3 regions of the Nisaea sp. genome follow, and region 3 is predicted to be linked to each of the others. Evidence: riboswitches for the same ligand, from Rfam matches in the RefSeq annotation. Region 3 holds a riboswitch; each other region holds the start of a gene.
What was found. A riboswitch is a leader RNA that binds a small molecule or an ion and turns the genes downstream of it on or off. The one in region 3 is predicted to bind cobalamin.

Region 1 (7,806 bases), on a different contig from region 3:
TCAGAGTTTCATGCGGGCCGGGATCAAGTAGGGGTCAGGGCACAACCTTGCCCGGATTCATGATCCCTTTCGGATCGATCGCCTTCTTGACCGCCTGCATCAGTGCAATTTTCGAGGGCGAGCCGTATTTGATCAGATACGGAAGCTTTTCCGAGCCGATGCCGTGCTCGGCGGAGATGCTGCCGCCAAGCGCGACCGTGCTTTCGTACATGCGCTCGGAGAGACCGGGGCGCTTAACCTCCCACTCCTCGTCGCTCATGCTTGCCGGCTTACGGGCCGTGTAATGGATATTGCCGTCCCCCATATGGCCGAAGCAGTTGAAAGTCAGACCCGGCACATACGCGCTTAACGCGGCCTGCGACTGATCGATGAAGGTCGCCACCTTGGAAACAGGGACCGAGATATCGCCGGCCATACGCGGGCGACCGTCGCGACGCCCGGCTTCTGCCTGCTCTTCCCGAATCCGCCACAAATCCCGGCGCTGCCCTTCGCTCTCGGCGATTACACCGTCAGTCACCCAGCCTTTCTCCATAGCGTCTTCGAAGATCGCTTCCAGCTTGGCGCGGAGATCATCCAGCGGGGACGGTGTTGCCATCTCCAGCAGCACGTACCAGGGAGACGCAGCGGACAGCGGATCGGTGATCCCCTCAATTTGCTTCACGACCAAGTCGAAAGCGGCACGCGGCATAATCTCGAATGCGAGGATCGTGTCGCCGGACAGCTCTCGCGCGCTCGCCAGAAGATGCTGTGCCTCATGCGGAGATGGTACTGCCAGCATCGCGGTCTCACGCACGCGCGGCAGCGGCATCAAACGGAAAGCCGCAGCAGTGACGATCCCCAATGTGCCTTCGGCGCCAATGAACATCTGCTTCATGTCATAGCCGGTATTGTTCTTGCGCAGCGTTTCCAGCCCGTCGAACACGGAGCCGTCCGGCAGCACGGCCTCGATACCGAGGATCTGCTCCCGGGTATTGCCGTATTTGATCGTGTTGTTGCCACCGGCATTGGTGGAGAGCGTGCCGCCAATCGTGCTGGAGCCTTCCGACGAGAGCGAGAGCGGGAACAGCCGCCCCGCGTCCGCGGCAACCGCCTGCATGTTCTGGATCACGCACCCGGCTTCCGCGATCATCGCGTAATTCTCGGGATCGAGGGAACGCACGGCCGTGAGCCGGTCAGTCGAGACAACGATGGTCGGACGCGGCTCGGTCGGGATCGAGCCGATGGCAAGGCCGGTATTGCCGCCCTGGGGCACGATGGCGATCTCCGCCTTCGCCGCCGCACGCACAACCGCCGCCGTTTCCTCCGTCGAGGCCGGGCGGGCAACGCCGAGAGCGTCGCCGGTCGGCGTGCCGCGCCAGTCGGTACGGTATTTCAGCGTGTCGTTCGAATCTTCCAGCCAGCCCTTCGGCCCCAGAATGGACCGGATTTCCGTAAGCGCGGCATCGATGGACTGGGGCGTCTGATCGTTCACCCACTCTCTCCCGTTGAGATGATTTCAGGCGGGAGGCTATCAGCGAACAAGGAAAGCGCCAATCAGACGGGTAATCTGTTTATGGAAATTCTCTCGGTCAGTTCCAGACGCTGTGCGGCACCGAACAGCGCTCCAATGCGCCGCGCCGCCTCCTGCATGCCGCCGTCGAAATCCTCTTTCGAGGTCTCGGCCCGCACCATGGAGAGGGATTGCGAGAGGGTTTTGTCATCCTCGGCAACGCTCAGAAGCGTCAGGATCAGGGTTGCCAGCTCACGATCCGGCTCTTTTTCCGAATCGTCGGGGAGAGTTTGGGCGAATAATCGGGACATCTAAACCTCCTCCGGTACACCCCGCCCGGGTTAAAAATGGACACAGCGTTGGCAGGTTTCCTGACTCCCGGCTCTTCGATCCGCGCCGCCTTCCCAGCCCATCAGGGCCAGTGGCATACCGGTCGGATCTTGCCGGTTACAGTTGCGGGGGCAGTCCCGGACTTGCGGCGATAAAGCCGCGCACCGGATTCCCTTTTGTCCCGAAGGACACCAACGCTGAAAGGCTCGTCTTTGCGGCCTGCTGTGTCAAGGCAGCAGGCGGAAAATCACTCGCGGATCAGCCGTTCCAGCTCACGAATGAAGGTTTCCCGGTCTCTTTTGGAAAAGGCGCCACCACCACCGGAGACTTCCCCCATGGCACGGAGGTCGGACATCAGGTCCCGCATCGCCATAGCCATGCCGATTCCCGCCTCGGTGAACTCCTTGCCGGAATGGCCGATTGCCTTCGCGCCGCTCTCGATCACCCGGTGCGCCAGAGGAATATCGCCGGTGATGACGATATCGCCCGCCGCCACCTTGCCCACGATCCAGTCATCCGCCGCATCGAACTTGTCGGAGACGAGAATGTTCTGAACATTCGCCCGGTCGCCGGTCCGGAAACCGCGATTGCTCACCACGTAAACCTTGATGTCGTGCCGATCGGCAATCGACAGGATCTCGTTTTTCACCGGGCAGGCATCAGCGTCGACATAGACAGACTTCATTGCGTGCTTTGCCCCTTTTGCAGACGAACAACCATGCTAGGTTCCGAGCCCAACCTGATCGCATTCAACATTAAGCTGGCCAAGAAACACGGATGTACACGGTCCTTCAAGATTTGACAGTCGTCGAGGGTGCATCTTTCATCGCCGCCCCCTCCTGTACCCTTAACATGCTGCAGATGGGCGCGACGGTCATCCGCTTCGATGCCATCGGCGGTGGCCTCGATTACCGGCGTTGGCCGAAGGCCCCAAACGGCGCCAGCCTTTACTGGGAGGGCCTGAACAAGGGCAAGAAGTCGGTGGCGCTGGATCTGCGCAATCCGGCAGGCCGGGAGCTTGCTCTGCAGCTTGCAACCGCCCCCGGTGAAGGGCGCGGCCTGTTCGTCACCAACTACCCAGTCGCCGGCTTCCTATCGCATGAGGCATTGAAAGCACGGCGCGAGGATATCATCACAGTCCGTATCATGGGCTGGGCGGACGGCACGCAAGGTGTCGACTACACGGCCAATGCCGGTGCCGGCTTCCCGCTGATGACCGGAGAGCCCGGTCCGGTCGGCGAGAAGCGACCGGTAAACCATGTGCTGCCTGCCTGGGACCTGATCGCCGGTGCCAACGCGGCTTTCGCCATGCTGGCCGCCGAGCGGGAGCGCCAGAAAACGGGTCAAGGCGCCGAAATCCGCCTTCCGCTTGGCGATGTCGCGCTCACTACTCTCGGCACCCTCGGTCAGGTCGCCGAAGTGATGACGAAGGAAGAAGACCGGCCAAGCTACGGCAATGACGTGTTCGGCGCCTTCGGGCGGGACTTCCGGACCAGCGACGGCCACTACATCATGCTCATCGCCCTTTCGCCCCGGCAATGGACCGGCTTGCTGACATCCCTCGGCATTGAAGCGGAAATCGCAACCATCGAGGCGGAGACCGGCGTGAGTTTCGCCAAGGATGAAGGGCTGCGCTTCGAATACAGGGAGAAGATCAATCCTGTCGTCGAGCGGGCCGTCGCGGCGGAGATGCTGGATGCCCTCGCGCCGCGCTTCAAGCAGAACGGAGTCTGCTGGGAGCCATATCGCACAGTGCGCGAAGCTGTCGCGAGCGAGCGCTTCCGGGAAATGGGCAAGCCCTATAGCACCGTCACCCACGGCAGCGGCCTGACTTATCCGACTTCCGACACGCCGATTGATTTTTACGGACAGGCCTCCGAGGTTCCGACACCGGCACCGCAGTTGGGACAGCACACGGATGAGGTTCTGGCGGATTTTCTCGGCCTCGACAGCGGCGCCATCGGGCGGTTGCACGATGAAGGCATCGTCGCCGGCCCCGATCACACAAGCTGAGCCGCACCATGACACACTCGAAAATGACCCGGGAAGATTTCGCGGCCTTCGATGCCGCCGATCCCCTCGCCTCGTTCCGCGCGGAATTCGAGCTGCCGGAAGATGTGATCTACCTCGACGGCAATTCCCTCGGGCCGCTGCCCCGTATCGCGCGGGAACGTGTTGCCACGTGCGTCACGCACGAATGGGGTAACGGCCTGATCCGAAGCTGGAACGATGCGAGATGGATTGATCTTCCAACGCGCGTCGGCGGCAAGATCGGCACGCTGATTGGCGCCGAGGCGGATAGCGTCGTCGCGGCAGATTCGACATCGGTCAATCTCTTCAAATGCCTCTCCGCCGCGCTGGCACTTCGGCCGGACCGTTGCGTCATCGTCTCGGAGAAATCGAACTTCCCGACCGATCTCTATATGGCGGAAGGTCTGTCTGCATTGCTTGGCGGCCGGCATGAACTTCGGCTGATCGATGAGCCGTCCGAACTCCCGGGCGCTCTCACCGACAATGTTGCCGTGCTGATGCTGACGCATGTGAACTACCGCACCGGCTACATGCACGACATGAAGGCCGTGACAGACGCCGCTCACGCCATCGGAGCGCTGACGCTCTGGGATCTCGCCCACTCCGCAGGAGCTGTTCCGGTCAACCTCGCCACCGCCAACGCGGATTTCGCGGTTGGGTGCGGCTATAAATACCTGAATGGCGGCCCCGGCGCCCCGGCATTCCTCTATGTCGCCCCGCGCCACCAGCAGGATGCCTCCCAGCCCCTGACCGGCTGGTTCTCGCACAAGGCACCGTTCGCTTTCGATCACCGGTTCGCGCCGACGGACGGGATCGGGAAATTCCTTTGTGGCACGCCGCCGGTGCTGGCCATGACAGCGCTCGATGCGGCGCTGGACGTCTGGGCCCGTGCCGATATGGATGCGGTCCGGGCGATATCAGTGGCGATGACCGAGAGCTTCATCACCCTGGTCGAAGAGCGTTGCGCCGGTCTCGGCCTGACACTCTCGAGCCCGCGAGATCCCGCCCAACGCGGCAGTCAGGTCTCCTTCGCGCATGAAAACGGCTATCCGGTGATGCAGGCCCTGATTGCCCGTGGCGTAATCGGCGACTTTCGCGCGCCCGATCTTCTGAGGTTCGGTTTCACACCGCTCTATACCCGGTTCACGGACGTCTGGGATGCGGTCGAGCATTTGCGCGACATCCTTGAGACCAGTAGCTGGGACCAGCCCGAATTCCATGCCCGGGCGGCAGTCACCTAAGCTTCCGGAAAACACTCCCGGAACCGGCGTTCACCCTCACTGGTGAAGGAGACAACGCGGGAGCCTTCGATCCGGTGCGCCCAGCCGAGATCGTAGAACCGGTCCAGCAGCCCAGTGCCGAGCGTGCCCGCCAGATGGGTCCGCCGCTCACTCCAGTCGAGGCAGGAACGGCACAGTGGACGGCGGGATTGCGTCAGGTCTGGCAAGGCAATGCCCAGCTCACCAACAAAAACCTCGCCGGCGTCGGTCAGGGAGATTTCCTCCCCTTCTTTTACCAACAGGTCTCGCGCCACCATGCTGCCGAACAGACGGACGCCGAAGTCACCGGCCAGATGGTTGTAACAAACCCGTGCCTTGCGCAGTGCCGGATCGCGCGGGCCGGTACGGGCCCGCATATGTCCACGTTTCGCAGCCAGCCCCATCATCGCTTCCAGCAGATTCCCCACCTCTTCATCCGCCAGCTCAAAATAGCGGTGCCGCCCCTGCTTGCGCTGGGTCAGCAAACCCGCTGTTTCCAGCTTGGAGAGATGGGAGCTCGCCGTCTGCGGGGTGATACCCGCCTCAGCGGCAAGCTCGCTCGCCGTCAGGGCCTTGCCGGTCATCAACGTAGTCAGCATGTTCGCCCGGGCCGGGTCTCCAATCAGGGAGCCGATGAGCGCGATGTCAGGTCCTTCTTTCATAGTTCGATCATAGCCGAAGCATAAACCTACGCCAAGATGGGATTGTCCCTCCATCACATTGGAGAACAACATGCTTACCTGCTTTATCCGCTATAACATCGATCCGACGAAGAAAGACCAATTCACGCAATATGCCCGGAACTGGGGGGAAGCCATCCCGCGTTGCGGCGCCGACCTGATCGGCTACTTCGCCCCACATGAGGGTTCCAGCACACTGGCTTATGGTGTCTACAATATCGAGAGCCTGGCGGCCTACGAGGCCTATCGCGCGCGACTTTCGGCTGACCCGCTCGGCAAAGAGAATTATGAATTCGCACAGAAGGAAAAGTTCCTGCTGCGTGAGGACCGGACTTTTCTGATCAATGCGTCAAATCCGGCGCCAAAGAGAAACGCATAGGGAGAGACGAGCCATGATAGCCGTCATTTTCGAGGTTGAACCGCATCCGGACCACAAGGACGGATATCTGGAAATAGCCGCCAGCATGCGCGCGCTGGTCGATCAGGTTGACGGTTTCATCTCGGTGGAACGCTTTCAGAGCCTGACCAACGAGGGGAAACTTCTATCCCTCTCCTATTTCCGTGACGAGAAAGCGGTCGAAGACTGGCGAAACCTCGTCGCCCACCGTCAGGCACAGGCGCAGGGTCGCGATAAGTACTTCAAGGATTACCGTTTGCGCATCGCCTCCGTTCTGAGGGATTACGGGCTGAATGACCGGGAACAGGCGCCCGCCGACAGCAAGGAAGTGCACAAGGCGGGCGCCGCCTGATCCCTTTAGCGCCCCTCGAAGCACGGGGGGCGTTTCTCAAGAAACGCGGTTACGCCCTCGCTCAGGTCATGGGTCGGGACCATGCGGGCAAAATAACCCGCTTCAATCGCCAGCCCCTCGTCAATCGGCACATTGATCCCCCTGGTCACGCTGCCGAGGCAGGCAGCGACGGCCAGAGGGGAGAATTCCGCGATCTTGCCGCTCAAGGCGAAAGCTTCATCCAGAAGCTTTCCCTTCGGCACGATGTCGTTGATAAGTCCGAAATCGCATGCCTGCCGGGCAGTGATCGGATCGGCCGTCAGCAACATCCGCAACGCCCGTTTGCGGCCGATGAGACGAGGGAGCCTTTGGGAGCCACCGAAGGGAGGGGCGAAACCGAGCCGTATTTCAGCCTTGCTGAACGTTGCCTCCTCACAGGCAAGCGCCAGAGGGGCGGCTTCCGTGATTTCGCAGCCACCGCCATAGGCAAGGCCATTCACGGCGACGATGACCGGTTTCGGGTAGGTTTCGATCCGCGCCGTCATCGCCTGCCCCCGCCGGACAAACTCACGCAAGGCTGTCTCTTGCCCCGCTCGGATGCTCGGCGCAAAGCCCTCGATGTCCGCGCCTGCAGAAAAGGCGCGATCCCCCTCACCGGTGAGAATGACCGCCCGGATATCGCCACGCGCCTCGCATTCGTCGAGACAGCGCACCAAATGATCAATCAAATTGTAGTTCAGTGCATTCAGCTTGCTGGGGCGGTTCAGGGTCAAGAGCGCCGTCTTGCCGTGCTGTTCGAAGAGAACCGGGTCCGACATTTTCATACCTTTCAAAGGGTTGCATGTCGGATCGACTGTCAACGAGGTGCGAATGACTGTACATTCACTAGACGGTATACATGACGCGGATACGATCAGCCCGACGCGGACACTGATCATCGAGGCCGCCGCGAAGCTCTTCTACGAGGAGGGCATCAGAAGCACGAGCGTGGAGGCCATCGCCAGCCGGGCCGGTGTGACCAAGCGCACGCTCTACTATCATTTCACCAGCAAGGACGAACTTGTCGCCGCCTATCTCGAAGCGCGCGACCAGCCGACGCTTGCCCTTTACAAACGCTGGTTCGACGAAACGCCCGGTCCGGTAAGCAGCAAGATCGAGGGAATTTTCACGGCCTTCGCCAAGGCTTCCAACGCCCCCTCTTGGAAAGGCTGCGGGTTTATGCGGACTGCCGCCGAACTCGCAGCCCTGCCCGGCCACCCCGCTATCGCCGCCGGAGCCCGTCACAAGAA
Region 2 (7,806 bases), on a different contig from region 3:
GTTCGCGGGTCTCGAAGCCAAAAGCCAGAACCGCTGGCCGTCCCTCGCGCTCGATATTATGGGCGTGAACGACTTTGCCTCGCGCTTCCTGTTTGCCGGTTTCTACTACAAGACCTTCATGGGCCTGCCAGGTTGGCACTTCTATGAGCATTTTATCCGCAAGGCCGCCGGCATGGGCGAGGCCAAACATGTCAGCGATCCAGACATCTACGACAAGATGCATGGACATGCGGACATCGTAGTGGTCGGTGCCGGCCCGGCCGGACTTGCCGCTGCCCTGACCGCAGGCCGGAGCGGCGCCCGTGTCTTCCTGATCGACGAAAACAACAAGCCGGGCGGCCGGTTGCGCAGTGAGCGCGAGACCATCAACGGCAACCCCGCCATGGACTGGGCCACGAGCACTTTCGCTGAGCTAGAGGAGATGGAGAACGTTACTCTGCTCCGCCGCGCGACGGCTTTCGGTTACTACGATGGCGACACCATCGCCGTGCTGGAGCGGGTATCCGATCATCTGCCCGTCCCCGCTCCCTTCCAGGTACGCCAGCGCCGCTGGCTGATCCACGCCAAAAAGGTGCTGCTGGCCACCGGGTCGACCGAGCGACCGCTGGTGTTCGACGGTAATGACCGCCCCGGCGTGATGCTGGCCGGAGCCGCCCGCACATACGCAAACCGTTTCGCCGTGCAGCCCGGAAAGCATGCCGTTGTCTTCGCCAACAATGACGATGGATACCGCACCGCCCTCGACCTTGCGGATGCGGGCATCGAAGTGCGCGGCGTGATCGACCCACGCACCGGCGGACAGGGTCCGCTGAAGGAAGATGTCATCGCCCAGGGCATTGATGTCGTCAGCGGGGCTGTCGTGGTCCGCACCCATGGCTATCTCGGCCTTGCCGGTGTCGACATTGCCGATCTCGGCACGCTGCAGTCCGGCGCCACCCCGGAAACCCGCTACATTCCGTGCGACCTGCTGGCGACCGGCGGCGGCTGGAGCCCAAACGTCCATCTCTACAGTCACCAGAGCGGCAAGCCGGTCTACGATCCGACCATCGGCGCCTTCGTGCCGGGCGCGTCCCGCATGAACGACCGCTCCATCGGCGCCGCGCGAGGCCGGTTCAGCCTCGGAGACTGCCTTGCCGACGGGTATACGGCAGGTCAGGAGACCGCCGAGGCACTTGGTTTCACGACTGGAGCTGTGGCTGATATCCCGTCCACCGACGAGCAGGCAACCGGCCCGCTCAAGATCCTCTGGCAGGTTCCGGCATTGCCGGGCCGCAAGGGACGGCGTTTTGTCGATCTGCAAGACGATGTCACGGCGGATGACGTCAAGCTGGCCCAGAGCGAAGGTTATGTCTCTGTCGAGCACCTGAAACGCTACACCACACTCGGCATGGGCACGGACCAGGGCAAAACCTCGAATATCAATGGTCATGGCGTGCTCGCCGAAGCACGCGGTCTCGACGTTTCCGAAGTTGGCACAACGACGTTCCGGCCGCCCTACACGCCGGTCGCCATCGGCGCTTTTGCCGGTCGCGAGATCGGCCGTCACCAGAACCCGGTCCGGCGCACGCCGATGCACGACTGGCATCTCGCGCATGGCGCACAGATGATGGAAGCCGGGCTCTGGATGCGGCCGCAATATTATCTCGGCAAGGATGAGCCTAATTCCCGCGAAGCGATGTTCAAGGCCATCGAGCGGGAAACGCTGGCGGTGCGTAACACCGCCGGGATCTCGGACGTCTCGACCCTCGGCAAGATCGATATCCAGGGGCCGGACGCCACGGAACTTCTTAACCGGGTTTATATCAACGGCTGGAAGACCCTGGCCGTCGGCAAGGCGCGGTACGGCGTCATGCTGCGTGAGGACGGCGTCGCCCTTGATGACGGCACCACCTCGCGGATCGGCGAGAACCATTATTACATGACGACGACCACAGCAGAAGCCGGTCCGGTGATGGAGCATCTGGAGCTGCATCTGCAGGTCCATTGGCCGGACCTCGACGTGAAGATCGCGTCCGTCTCCGACGATTGGGCCGCCATGGCCATTGCCGGGCCGAACAGCCGCGCCATCCTGCAGGACCTGTTCCCGCAAGTGGACCTTTCCAACGAGGGCTTCCCTTTCATGGGCGTACGCGAGACGAAACTCGGAGCCTTCCCGGCCCGGGTCTTCCGCATCAGCTTCTCGGGAGAACTGGCCTACGAGATTGCCGTGCCTGCCGGGTATGGCGAAGCCGCGTGGGAACGCTGCCTTGCCGTTGGCGAGTCGCATGGCCTTGTGCCCTACGGCCTCGAAGCGCTGAACATCCTGCGCATCGAAAAAGGCCACGTGACCGTCGCCGAAATCGACGGCCGCGTCTCCGCAGCCGACCTTGGCTTCGGCAAAATGATGAGCTCTAAGAAGCGCTTCATCGGCGACGCCCTTTCGACCCGTGAAGGCATGGACGATCTGGGCCGCCCGACGCTGGTCGGACTGACACCGGTCGACGGCAAGACGAAGATCCGCGCTGGATCGATCCTGGTGGAGGACCCGAAAACGCCGCCACCGGTGCCGAAGCTCGGCCATGTTTCCTCCACCGCCCCGATCAGCCCGAATGTCGGACATCCGATTTCGCTCGGCCTGTTGAAAGACGGTCCAAACAGGATCGGCGATACGGTCTGGGCGGTCTTCCCGCTCAAGGGCGAAGCGGTCCAGGTGAAGGTGACCAGTCCGAATGTCTATGACGTGGAAGGAGCAAGGCTCCATGGCTGACGATGTGATTCTCGCCCGCCGCTCGGCCCTCGCCGGAATTCTCGAACCAGGCGACCACGGGGCCAATCGCTTTGACGGTCCGGGTATTCACCTGACCGAGCGCACCCCGTTTTCCGTGGTGCAGGTCGAAGCTCGTGCCGATGTAATTCCATCGTTGGCTGAAGCACTGGAAACGGCCACCGGCACCGCTCCATCCCTCACACCGAACCAGAGCGCCGGAAACGGGCAGCCCCGCATCCTCGGCACAGGCACCGGAAAATGGCTGGTCATAGAGCCTGAACACCGCGATCTCGCCGCGCATCTTCGCTCGGCGCTTCCGGATAGTGTTGCGGTCATCGACCTCAGTCACGCGCGCACGATTTTTCGGTTGTCGGGACGCGACGCCCGTACGCTTTTGGCAAAAGGCTGCTCTATCGATATGCACCCGTCCGCGTTTTTGGCCGATACCAGCCGGATCACCGGAGTCTTCCACGCACCGGCCCTGATCGATTGCCGCAGCGCCGAGCCGGTGTTTGATATCTATGTGCACCGATCTTACGCAGCGCATCTGTTGGAGGCACTACAGGATGGCGCATTGGAATATGGCTGCCGCGTATCCTGAGGCATGCATTTTTTGGTCGGGACATGCATCACGCTTGTCCGAATTGACCGGGAGGGATAGTTTACGAGTGTTGGTTCCGCCGCTGTAAACATGGCGACGGATTAAAAGGGAACACGGCGAGGCGTACCCATCAGGGACCGAATCCGTGGCTGCCCCCGCAACTGTGAGCGACGAGCGACATCCGGACTGAGCCACTGGCCCCGCATGAGCGGACTGGGAAGGCAGGATGAAGCAATGACCCGCGAGCCAGGAGACCTGCCGACACCGATGCCGGCGCCCATGCGGCGGCATCAATGACAACGTCGGGGTGAGCGTATTGCCAAATTGGCGGCCGGAAGCCGCCGCTTGGTTCTCTCGCCTCTGAACAAGCCCGGATACAGCTCTGAGGGCCGTATCCGGATCGTTTTTGATCGGAGGAACACATGACTTCAGCAGTTCAGAAATCCACATCTCTCACCGCCAGCCAATCCACCAAGATGGTGGCGGTCTTTGCGCTTCTGGCCGGCCTCGGCATCGTCTACCTGACCGGTTTTGCCAATGCCACCGCCCTGCACAACACAGCTCACGACACCCGTCACAGCATGGCCTTCCCTTGCCACTAAGCCTTTGGCACGAAGGAACTGCGATGCTCATGAAATTCATAAAGTCGGCGCTCGTCGCCGGCTTCGCCGCGGGGATTCTGGTCGCAGCGCTTCAGGCAGTGACAACAACGCCCCTGATTCTTGAGGCCGAACGTTACGAAGGCGGCATGGCCAGTGCGGGCGAAATTCTCGTTGCGCATTTCGCCAAAAACCAGTCGGACGCGTTTGTGCATCTCGCGCATGGAACAGAAGCGCACGGCGCCAAGGAAACCTGGGCTCCGGAAGACGGACTGGAGCGGACGCTCTCGACCTCGATCGCGACAATCGGCACGACCTTCGGGTTTGCCCTGGTCCTGCTCGCGGCCATGGTTCTCAGCAATGCGACGATCACTGCCCGTACTGGCCTGATCTGGGGTGCGGCAGCCTTTGCCGCCACCGGCCTTGCACCGGCCCTCGGTCTCAGCCCGGAACTTCCGGGCGCGGCCGCCGCAGTCCTAGAGGACCGGCAAATCTGGTGGATCGGCACGGCCCTGGCCACAGCCGTCGGCCTGTTCCTGGCACTGCGTGTCTCCACGCCGCTGGCAATCGTCGCGGGTCTGGTCCTGATCGCGATCCCGCATGTGATCGGCGCCCCGCACCCGGACGATTATATCAGCGACGTGCCGTCGGAGCTGTCCGGCCATTTCGCCGCCGCTTCCCTTGTAGTGCACGCCGTGACCTGGGCGGCAACCGGCTGCATCGCCGGTTTTGTCTGGGAGCGTTCCGGCACTCCCGAAGCAGCAGCCGCGGCGTGAGCGAACAATCATTTGCGGACGACGATTCTCGTCGTCCGCTTCATCCCGTTACCATCGATATCTGTACCGCCTGCCGCCACTCCGAGGATCCGGCAGGCGATGGGCGCGTCCTGCTCGAGCGGGTCGAAGCACTCTGTGCCGACGAGGACGGAATCACCGTCCGCCCGATCGAATGCATGGCCGTATGCGACCGCCAGGTCACCGTCGCGCTCAGAGGGCCCGGCCTCTGGAGCTATGTGCTGGGCGACGTCAATGCCGAGCATGACGGCGCCGAACTGGTAGCCGCGGCGCGCGCTGTCGCCGCCGCCCCGCACGGGGTTCCCAAACTGCGCGACAGACCGCCGGTTTTCCGCAAGGGTGTGATCTGCCGGCTTTTGCCGCCGCCGGATCATGACGAAAACAAGACACAAGACAGCAGCGCCGCGGACCAGGTTCCGGCCCCAGACCAGTTAAGTTAAGAGGATCGAATGACCGGAATTCTGCTGCTTGGCTTCCTGATCGGAATGCAGCACGCCTTTGAAGCGGACCATGTCGCGGCCGTTTCCAGCATGGTCACCTCGGGCACCTCGGTGCGCCGCGCGGTGCACCATGGCCTCGCTTGGGGGCTGGGTCACTCGCTGATCCTCGGCGCCGTCACCGGGTTGATGATCGGCTTTGGCCTCAGCGTCAGCGAGGAATGGAGCACGATCTTCGAGTTCGGTGTCGGCATTTTGCTTGTGATCCTCGGCGCCCGTGTCCTGCTGCGCCTCTGGCGTGAAGGAGGTGCCTGGCGCGTCCATCGGCACTCCGACGGCAAGGCTCACGTCCATTTCGTCACCGCCGAGAGCGAACAGACTGCGCATGGCCCGGCAGAACATGCTCACCGGCGCGGCCTGCCGCTCGGCACAATCTCCATCGGCATGGTGCATGGTCTGGCCGGCTCGGGCTCGATCCTGATGATGACGGCAGTCGGCCTCGACGCGCCGTCCGATGCCATCCTCTATGTCATTCTGTTCGGCATCGGCAGCATGAGTGGCATGGGCATTCTCTCCGCCATCATCGCCCTGCCGCTGCACTGGACAAGCAAAAGCCTGAAGACAGGCAATCTGGCCATCCAGGGTTTCATCGGGCTGATCGCCATCGTTATCGGCATCACCATTGCGGCTGAGAATGCCAGCGCCCTGATGTAGTCTTCGAAAGTGGCTGGTTAGGCTTCACACAGTTTCTGAATTAGCTGCTGGATCATGCCGCACCGGCGCAGCTAGGCTCTTTCTTCAACGTGGGAGGCGCACGCCATGATCGACCAAATCCTCGTCATTCTCGGCATCACACTGCTCGTCATGATCAGTCCGGGTCCGGATATGGTGATCGTGATGCGCAATACCGTTATCGGTGGACGCGTTGGCGGACTGCAATCCTCACTCGGTGTGCTGGCCGGCAACATGGTCCACATCACCTATTGCGCCATCGGGATCGGCTGGCTCATCTCCGAAAGCATCCTCGCCTTCAGCATTCTGAAATATGCCGGCGCCGCCTACCTGATCTATATCGGCGTGATGAGCTTCCGCGCCAGGGACATGGCTCTCTCAACGGCGGACGCCGGGCTGCAAAAGAACGCAGCCAGGAGCTGGTTCCTGCAAGGCTTCCTGAACAACATCCTTAACCCGAAGGGTACGCTCTTCTATCTCGGCGTCTTCACCATGGTGATCACGCCACAGACCTCGACCGCGACCACCCTGCTGCTGGTTCTGATCATGATGTCGGTCAGCGCCCTGTTCTGGGTGTTCTTCGTTTTCACGCTAGACAGCACTATCGTTCGGAATGTGCTTGAACGCGGCCAGAGGATCGTCAACCGGGTGTTCGGCGGGCTGCTGATCTTCCTTGGCATCCGCGTCGCCCTGATGGAGCGTTAACCAGAATGAGCTCAGTGCTTGACCAATATGGCGATCTCGCACGCTTTGCCGTCACCGACGATCTGAAGCAGCGGTTTCACATTTCCGACGACTGGCATTTCGCCGTCCAGAAACTGGTCGAGTGGCGGGACTGCGATGCTTTCGCCCATGTGAACCACACCGCCTACCTGACCTGGTACGAGAGCCTGCGGAACCTCTATTTCGAGGTCCTGGGCCATCCACGCCACGCGATGGACGTGCCAGGCCCGGTGATGAAGCATCTGGAGACCGACTATTTGCGCGGCATCGCCTACCACACGCCGATTTGCGTGACAGGTCGCGTGGTCTCCATGCGCAATACCAGCATGGTGATGACCTATGCCACATGGGATGCCAAGGGCTGCTGCAACAGTTCGACCCAGCTCTTCGTCATGGTGGTGAACGAGACGGGCGAGAAAGCGCCGATCCCCGATGCCCTGCGCGCCGCGATCATCGCGCTCGACGATCCCGAAACGGCGTGAGGCAAGCCATGTCCGCTAAAACGGTATCCTATGATTTCACCGGACGGACCCTGTTTCTGACAGGGGCCGGCGGAGGCATACCAGCGGCAATCGCAAAGCTGTTCGCAGCCTCCGGCGCCAATCTGTTCCTGACCGATCTGCATCCGGAAATCCTCGCCGTGCTTGCTGGCGAACTCGGTGACAACACCTCCCACGCGACCCATCCTCTGGATGTGTCCGACCCGGAGGCGGTCACTGCCGCCGCCAAAGCCTGCCGGGACCGGTTCGGCAAGATCGACTATGTCGTGACTGGCGCCGGGCTCTACGAGGACGGCACCGTGGACGGCATGGCAGATGAGGTCTGGCGGCGCGGCATCGCCGTTAATCTCGACGGCGTCTTCCATACAGTTCGTAGCGCCCTGCCCCATATGCCGGACGGTGGCGCGGTTGTGAATATCGCCTCGATGGCGGGACACCGGGGCAGCTTTGGCCATGCGCCCTATTCAGCCGCAAAAGGCGCTGTCCTCTCACTCACCCGCTCTCTCGCCCAGGAAGTGGCCAGCCGGAATATCCGCTGCAATGCCATATCACCGGGCCTGATCGACACGCCGATGGTACGCAGGCTCATGCAGGAGCGTGGCGGCGATATGCTGAAAATGACCCCGCTCCGAAGACTCGGAACGCCCGAAGAAGTGGCCGGGGTCGCAGCTTTC
Region 3 (7,806 bases):
CGACCCGCGCGACTTCCTCTTCCAGCGAGCGGATACGAGGATGTTCGGGCCGGGAATGGTCGTTGTGATAGACCGTCGGCTGGGCACCCGAAAGATGCCGGATCGCAGCGGTGATGCCGCCCTCGAACTGGTAGTAATCGTCACTGTCCAGAAGGTCGTGCTCGCGGTTGTCCTGGTTGTGCAGTACCAGTTCCACATCCTTCAGACGCGACTCGAACAGCGCATGCGCGGCCTCGCCCTCGGTACCCTGACCGTAGGCATAGCCGCCCCAGGCGACATAAGCGTTGGCGAGGTCTTCCTCGTTTTCCCAGAGCTGCTCGTCGATCATTGCCTGCAGGCCGGCGCCATAGGCGCCGGGCTTGGAGCCGAAAACGCGATAACCAGCCTGCTTTTCCGCCGCCTCGCGACTGGCGCCCGCATTCTCAAACGCGTCCGCATCGGCTTTGTAGCGCGCCGCGAGCGGGTTCTGTGCGGCGGGCTCGTCCAGCGTCGCAACCGCACGGGCGGCGCTGTCCAGCAGGTCTATCTGGAACGGGAAGGCATCCCGGAAGAAGCCGGAGACCCGGAAGGTGACATCGACACGCGGCCGGTCGAGCACGGAGGCGGGCAGGATCTCGAAGCCGGTGACGCGGCCACTGGCAACGTCCCATTCCGGCTTCACCCCCATCAGGGCGAGGGCCTGGGCTATATCGTCACCGCCGGTCCGCATGTTGGCGGTGCCCCAGGCGGAGATCGCCAGCCGCTCCGGCCAGGCGCCATTCTCCTGCCGGTAGCGTTCCAGCAGCAGGCAGGCGGATTTCCAGCCGAGCTGCCAGGCGGCCGGGGTCGGCACCGCGCGGGTATCGACGGAATAGAAATTCCGGCCCGTCGGCAGCACGTCCGGCCGTCCGCGTGTCGGCGCGCCGGAGGAGCCTGGAGCAACGAACCGCCCGTCGAGCCCGGTCAGCAGGCCCTTCAGTTCCGCATCGCCGCAGCTTGCGACCGTTGGGCGAAGGTGGCTGTCGACGGCCTCCAGTACGGTCCGGGTGCGCTGCCAGTGGGACAGGGCTTCTCGGCGCCCAGCGATAAGATCGTGAGCCAGCAATTCCAGCCGCTCGATCGTGTCGCCATGGGTTCGCCAGAGCTGCTCATCGGCATCCGCAAGCGCGTCCGGACGAATTCCTTCCCAAGGCAGGCCCATGTCGGCGGCCAGTGGATCGAAGGGCTCGCCGTCCAGCTCAAGCCCTAGGTCACGCGCCAGCGCCCGCTGCAGGGAGGCGTCGCCGCCATCGCCCTTACCGCGCGGCACACGGACCAGAGCGGTCAGCAGGTCGTCGAGCAGACGGCCTTCCGGTGCGGCACCGAAGATATGCAGCCCGTCCCGGATTTGTAGTTCCTTCAGCTCGCAGAGATAGCCGTCCAGCCGGTTCAGCTTCTCCGCTTCATCCTCCCGGTCAGAGAGGCCAAGATCCTTGTCGATGCCAATGGTTGCCATCTTTTCCAGGATTTGCTGGGACAACAGCGTCAGGCGGCGTGGATCGACGCCTGCGGCCTGATAATATTCGTCCACCAGCGCTTCCAGTTCCTTCAGCGGGCCGTAGCTTTCAGCCCGAGTCAGTGGCGGTGTCAGATGGTCGATGATTACGGCGGCAGACCGGCGCTTCGCCTGCGTTCCCTCGCCCGGATCGTTGACGATGAAGGGATAGAGGTTCGGCAGTGCGCCGAACACGGCCTCCGGATAGCAGCTCTCGGACAGGGCCAGTGACTTACCCGGCAGCCATTCCATGTTGCCGTGCTTGCCCATATGCACGATTGCATGGGCGCCGAACTGCTCCCGTAGCCAGATATAGAAGGCGAGATAGCCGTGCGGCGGGACGAGGTCCGGAGAGTGATAGGTCTCGGTCGGGTCGATATTGTAGCCGCGCGCAGGCTGGATGCCGACGAGCACATTGCCGAGGCTGAGCACCGAAAGCCGGAAGGCATCGCCGGAGACGAACGGATCGCTTTCAGGCTTCCCCCAGCGTTCCTCAATCTCGGTGCGGACTGTCTCCGGAAGCTGTGCAAAAGCCGCCTTGTAGGTTTCGAGGGACAGCAGCGCGCCGCCCTTGCGGGAGGCCCGGTCGGAGAGATCGTTTGTCGGTCCTACGGAGAGTCTGCCGATCAGGGCATCGCCGTTGATCGGGATATCGCGCACGCCATACCCGGCCTCGGCCAGTGCGCGCAGCACGGTGACCGTGCCGGCAGGGGTGTCCAGCCCGACGCCGTTGCCGAGCCGTCCGTCCTTGTTCGGATAATTGGCAAGGACGATGGCCAGCTTGCGCTCTTTCGGAGTGGCTGCGCGCAGGTGGGCCCATGACGATGCGAGCCTCGCTGCGAAGGCAATGCGATCCGGGACGGGCTCGTACGTAACGAGGGAGCATTCCGTGGCTTCGTCGCGCCGGGCTTCCGCCTTGAAAGAAACGGCGCGGGTCAACACCCGTCCGTCGACCTCCGGCAGGGCCACGTTCATGGCGATGTCGCGGGCGGAGAGGCCGTTGGTCGAGGCCTCCCAATTCTCCCGGTTGCCGCCGGAGAAGATCACCTGCAGCACCGTGCAATCGCCGCCGTCGAATGGGGTTTCCGTACCCGGCGCGCCCGGTTTGGAAACCGCAAACCCGGTGGCGTTCAGGATCACGCCCGGCGGCGCCTGCTCGATGGCCCCGCGCACAAGCCCGGCGGAAACCGGGTCTTTCAGGCTGGAGACAAAGATCGGCACCGGGGCCAGTCCCTCGGCGCGCATCGCCTCGATCAGTGCATCGACTGGAGCCGTGTTGCCGGCCTGTACCAGCGCCCTGTAGAAGACGATGGGCGCCGGATGCGCGCCGGGTTCAGACGCGGCCAGCACCTCTTCCAGAGACGGGTGAGCGCGGCCCGGCAGATAGTACCCCGCCTTTGGAAGAGGTGCCGGCTCGCGCCACTCGGTCTCGGTTCCGATCAGGCTGGTGGCGAAACGGATGGCCTCGGCGGCATTGCCGATCCCGCCCTCGATCATGTAGCGCCAGAGCCGCTGTGTTGCGGCGGTATCGAGGCTGCCATACCCGGTCAACTCCGGGTCCGGCTGATCGTCGCCGGGCAGGAAGGCGAGTGGGATCTTCTTCTTCCGGCAGATGGCCGCGAGCTGCTCGACGCCATAGGGCCAATAGCCCGTGCCGCCGATCACCCGCACCACGATCATCTTGGCGTGGACGACCATCTCTTCGACATAGAGGTCGACGGAGAGATTGTGTCCGAGCTGCATCAGGTTCGCCAGCCGCAGGCTGGGGAACGGGCCGTCATGACCCGCTGTCACCTGTGCATAGCCTTGCGCGAGGCAGGCGAGTTCGGTGTCCGCTGCGCTCAGGAACAGGATGTCGCCCGGCGTTTGGCCGAGATCGACGGCTTCGCTGCCGTCGGTGACCGAGCCGGGAGTAGCCGCGAGGAGATGCATGGAGCCTCCGCCTTATGCGGGTGGGTCTGCGGGGCGGGTGTTACCCGGCGATGGCGCTGGTGATGGCGTCCCGGTCGAGCCCGTGATGGCCGATCACCACGAGCCGGGAGGCGCGGGTCTCGCCTGCCTGCCAGTCGCGGTCGAAATAGCGCTGGATGCGCGGGCCAACGCCCTGGATCACCTGCCGCATCGGCTTGCCCGGAATATCGAGAAAGCCTTTTACGCGCAGAATATCATGGTTTTGGACGGCGGCGATGATCCGTTCTTCGAGCGCGTCGGCGTCTTCGATCACGCCGAGCGGCATGACGAAGCTGTCGAAATCCTCGTGGTCGTGCTCGTGCCCGTCGTCATGATGCGAAGGGCGGCTGTCGAGATCGTCTTCCGCTGCCGCGCCAAGGCCGAGCAGCACGTCCGCGCCGAGCTGGCCATGGGCGCTGGTGACGGTCTTCACCGCGCTCCGGAGATAGGGCGCAACGGCTTCCCGAACCTTGGCAAGCCCGGCGTCGTCCAGCAGGTCGGTCTTGTTCAGCACCACCATGTCGGCGCACTGAAGCTGTTCCTCGAACAACTCCTCCAGCGGGCTTTCATGATCGAGGGATTCGTCTGCCGTGCGCTGGTCCTGCACTGCGTCGTGATCGTCGGCGAAGCGGCCTTCGGAAACGGCGGCCGCGTCGATCACGGTGACCACGCCGTCGACAGTGATGCGGGTCCGCACTTCCGGCCAGGCGAAAGCTTTCACCAGCGGCTTTGGCAGGGCAAGGCCGGAGGTCTCGATGATGATGTGATCCGGGCGTTCCGGCCGTGCCAGGATGGCTTCGATGGCGGGCAGGAAATCGTCCGCCACGGTGCAGCAGATGCAGCCGTTGGCGAGCTCCACCACATCGTCCTCGCTGCAGCCTTCGATGCCGCAGCCGGTCAGCAGTTCCCGGTCGACGCCGAGATCGCCAAATTCGTTGATGATGAAGGCGAAGCGGCGGCCGCCGTTATTTTCGACCAGATACCGGATCAGGCTGGTCTTGCCGGCGCCGAGAAAGCCGGTGATGACGGTGGCGGGGATCTTCTCTGTCATGTCTTCTGTCTCCTGGGCCTTCCACGACATTATGCCTTGGACCGGTGCGTTGCGCTCTCGTCACCGAACGGAAGACCGTGCCCTGATCACACCCCGGATCAAGGCGGGCGACGATGCTGACGGCAGGTCTCCTGGCTCGCCGGGTCATAACGTTCTGTCCGCCTTCCCGGATGCAGGAAATCCTGCGTCCAGTGGCTTCGGGACAGACCGCTCGCCGGCTACAGTTGCGGGGGCAGCCGCGGCTTGATCCGGCAGACACGCCGAACCGACCGCGTTCCCTTTTGATCCCCCCTCCGAATGAAAGGGCGGGAACCGTAAGCAAAACCGTTGTCGGACGGCGTGGGGGCAGTGTCAAGGGAGCGCGTCGACGGAGAGGCTGAAATCGGCTACATTCATGACTATATCGAAGGGAAGCCCCGCCCCGGCGGGCCGGAACCGGACATCCAGAAATGGCCATCACAGCGACGGCTTCGATAGCGCCTCAACTCAGCACCCTGAACCGCAATGGAACGGGACAGACAAGCTCGCCCACGGAATCCGGCGCACCTGTTGCGGCGGAAAACAGTGCGGCGGTTGCCGCAACCACGGTTCTGGGAACGTCCGGCCAGCAAAGCGCTGCCGTGTCGCAAGCCCAGTCCGAGCTGCGCTCCGCAGAGGATGCCGTCGCCCGGCGCGAGGCCGAGTTGAGCGATGCACAAAGCGCCGCTGCCGCCGCCTCCGACCGGGCTGACCAGCGCCGCCGGGCTTTGTCCGAGGCGGAGGGAGCCGAACGGGTTGCCCTTGCCGAAGACCTCCAGCGTGGCTCCCTGGTTAATATTTCCGTCTGAAAATCAGGACCGTTTGAGGCTCAGGATTTCCGCCGAGATTGTGAGCGTAACCCGCTCGCCATCTCCGTAATAAGGGTTCGTGCGGAAAGTGAGCCAGCTCGGGAAAACGGTGAGCTGGCCATTCTTGGGAGCGACCAGCATGGGGCTGCCAACAGGATCAATGGGTAATCCTGCTAGACTGGCGGCACCACGGGGGTCGTCGATCTCGATAGTCCCGCTCTCGGGTGCGTCGGCGTTGGGTGTGTCGCCGGCCTCGACCGTATAGATCATCGTCAGGTGATGTCCCGGTTTGAGATGGCTTTTTTCATAGGCGCCGTAGCGCAGCACCGTCGCCGAGCCAGAGAGCCGGGCGTTGAATGTGCAGTCACCTCCGGCGATCTGCGGCACCACAGTCTGGACGGCGCCGAGGGCGGTTTGCCGGATGGTGTCGATGCCCTTGTCCTGCCAGTCGAATAGATTCCCGCCGGATCGCCAGCCGCCGATAACGCCACCGGCATTCTGCTCGCCTGATGCCTCACGGGTCAGAACGGCGGCTTTCAGCGCGTCATTGAGCGGCGCGCTGCCTTCGATGGCGAACATGAACAACCGGGTCGGGAAAACCTCGAGAATATCCGTGCGGGAATCGAACTTCAGTTCCATCGGCCAGCCCCCTGCAATCACGTCCGTGTCCGGCTACTTCCATAGCATGCCAGGGCGACGCTCGGTCAAACACCGGTTTGTCGTAGTTTTGTGAAGGCCGGGAAGAAAAGCGGTGAGAGACCGTCCGGCGCCTTCCCGCTTGGCCCCACGCTTATGGGCCCGCCGCCGCAATCCGGTATTTTCTGCTCACTGCTCGAGCAAAGCCGGTTCGTAGGTGTGAGCTCCGTCCGGGCCGATCCATGGAGTTTCGCCGGGTTCCGGCTCGAGAGCGGCTCGCACCGGTTGTTCTGTCACCGCGCAGCAGGCGAGCCCCAGTCGCCGCAGCGTTTTCGGTGCCGTTTAGTTGAGGCGTTTGTTCAGGTGTGGCGAAATTCTTCGCATACCTGTCGAACGGCTGTCTGACATGAGCTGGCGGAAAAACCACGCTGGCCCGCACCGAGAACATCCTCCGGGGCAAGGATTTGGCTTGTCCGGCAGCGCATTATGGCCGTACCCCGTTGTTCCATTCCTTCCAGAGCACAGGCCAGCGGAAAGCGTGCTTCAACGTTGCTGTGACTGGAAAGTTTGACTCCGGGCATTACCTTGCCCTTCATTGCCAAAGGCGCGGATTTTGCTGACCAGGATGACAAGGCCGTGCGGCAGATCGATAACATGCAGACTCCCGGCTGACGTCATGCCGTTTTGTTTCAGCGCATCGCCGCCGTTGAGCGGGCCCGCGTTGGCGGAGCGGAGAGTAGGGCGCGGCGCAATTCCGGCACTGGGGCCAGTCCAGACCTTAGATGCCGCCAATGCCCGTTCGCTCAGCAGCAGGCGCGCTTCCGTCCGGTCGCCAGGCGCAATCACCGTTCGCAAATAATCGATAGGATAGGTCATGAATTGATGGTTTTTCACGCATTTTGTATAGCGCTTAAATTGATTAACCTTTACGCATTGAATAACGGGACAATCGAAATATGAGTGAGCTCAACTAAAAAGTGAACTTTTTGCATTTTGATAAGCCGATATTCCGGGTATCATTTCAATCTTTTTTCGAAAATTTCCCACCTGCCGGATGCACTGATGTCTCCTCTGAATTTGAAAAAAATTCTTATCACTTATCATGCCCTTTCAGGCTTTCCCTCGGTAGTCGCCCAAGATTTCTGGAGCGGGCTGGAGAGGGCCGGAATTAACGTCATCGGAAAAACCCTTCCCGAATACGAGCGTAATATCGGGTTTAAGGAAATGATCCGGTTTCGCCTGCTCATGAACATGACCATGGATACTTTAAAGCATTTCCAGCGGGTCAAAACACTCAGCTGGATGCAGGACAATCCATTCATGGTTGGTGACCGGGGAGTATGTAGCGATCCAGATCAATACTTTCTCTGTGCGGACGCGGACCACATCAGCGAAGTCAACTACTGGTTCGACGCCGTCAATCCAGCAATTCACGTGCCGCATTGGGCGACCATGATGACCCCGGCGATCATGGATCGCGAGTTTATCGAGAAAACCTTTTCTGATCGGCCAATAGAGCTCCTGTTCGTCGGTAGCGTTGATCTTGAGGAGTTGAAGAAGGACCTCAAGAAACTGAACGCGCTTCCGTCCCACCTGCTCGATCTGGCAACGGGGACTCTTGATCTGATGCGGTCTGGCGATACCCGCTCGGTAACCCGCATTGGCATGGCGGTGGACGATTCGTTAGGTATTGGACTTTATTCCGACGACAGGAAGATTTTCCGCGAGATTATGACACGGGTTGACGCTTTCGTTAGGGGTGAGAACCGGGTGAATTTGTTTCGCGCTCTCAACGGTATCGACATCAAAGTTGTGTCCCCGCACCGTGA

Region 1: linked by a shared signal. The riboswitch ahead of VOI22_RS03865 (hypothetical protein) and the one ahead of cobW (cobalamin biosynthesis protein CobW) in region 3 are both predicted to bind cobalamin.
Region 2: linked by a shared signal. The riboswitch ahead of VOI22_RS07430 (CbtB domain-containing protein) and the one ahead of cobW (cobalamin biosynthesis protein CobW) in region 3 are both predicted to bind cobalamin.

What each region holds. Positions count from the first base shown of each region.
Region 1 is NZ_JAXMNY010000001.1:811,124-818,929, reverse strand. Features, by position in the region: gene VOI22_RS03875 (carbohydrate ABC transporter permease) at 1-31, shown strand, start outside; gene VOI22_RS03870 (FAD-binding oxidoreductase) at 35-1,471, opposite strand; gene VOI22_RS03865 (hypothetical protein) at 1,534-1,800, opposite strand; cobalamin riboswitch at 1,833-2,030, opposite strand; gene VOI22_RS03860 (YaiI/YqxD family protein) at 2,067-2,504, opposite strand; gene VOI22_RS03855 (CoA transferase) at 2,597-3,832, shown strand; gene kynU (kynureninase) at 3,841-5,091, shown strand; gene VOI22_RS03845 (winged helix-turn-helix domain-containing protein) at 5,088-5,771, opposite strand; gene VOI22_RS03840 (NIPSNAP family protein) at 5,842-6,168, shown strand; gene VOI22_RS03835 (antibiotic biosynthesis monooxygenase family protein) at 6,182-6,538, shown strand; gene VOI22_RS03830 (crotonase/enoyl-CoA hydratase family protein) at 6,544-7,335, opposite strand; gene VOI22_RS03825 (helix-turn-helix domain-containing protein) at 7,388-7,806, shown strand, end outside.
Region 2 is NZ_JAXMNY010000001.1:1,561,886-1,569,691, forward strand. Features, by position in the region: gene VOI22_RS07420 (sarcosine oxidase subunit alpha family protein) at 1-2,746, shown strand, start outside; gene VOI22_RS07425 (sarcosine oxidase subunit gamma) at 2,739-3,347, shown strand; cobalamin riboswitch at 3,402-3,625, shown strand; gene VOI22_RS07430 (CbtB domain-containing protein) at 3,770-3,949, shown strand; gene VOI22_RS07435 (CbtA family protein) at 3,979-4,722, shown strand; gene VOI22_RS07440 (DUF1636 domain-containing protein) at 4,719-5,180, shown strand; gene VOI22_RS07445 (hypothetical protein) at 5,190-5,891, shown strand; gene VOI22_RS07450 (LysE family translocator) at 5,997-6,614, shown strand; gene VOI22_RS07455 (thioesterase family protein) at 6,620-7,114, shown strand; gene VOI22_RS07460 (SDR family NAD(P)-dependent oxidoreductase) at 7,123-7,806, shown strand, end outside.
Region 3 is NZ_JAXMNY010000005.1:105,770-113,575, reverse strand. Features, by position in the region: gene cobN (cobaltochelatase subunit CobN) at 1-3,445, opposite strand, end outside; gene cobW (cobalamin biosynthesis protein CobW) at 3,486-4,514, opposite strand; cobalamin riboswitch at 4,618-4,846, opposite strand; gene VOI22_RS19525 (hypothetical protein) at 4,964-5,341, shown strand; gene VOI22_RS19520 (putative 2OG-Fe(II) oxygenase) at 5,345-5,980, opposite strand; gene VOI22_RS19515 (hypothetical protein) at 6,521-6,853, opposite strand; gene VOI22_RS19510 (glycosyltransferase) at 7,040-7,806, shown strand, end outside.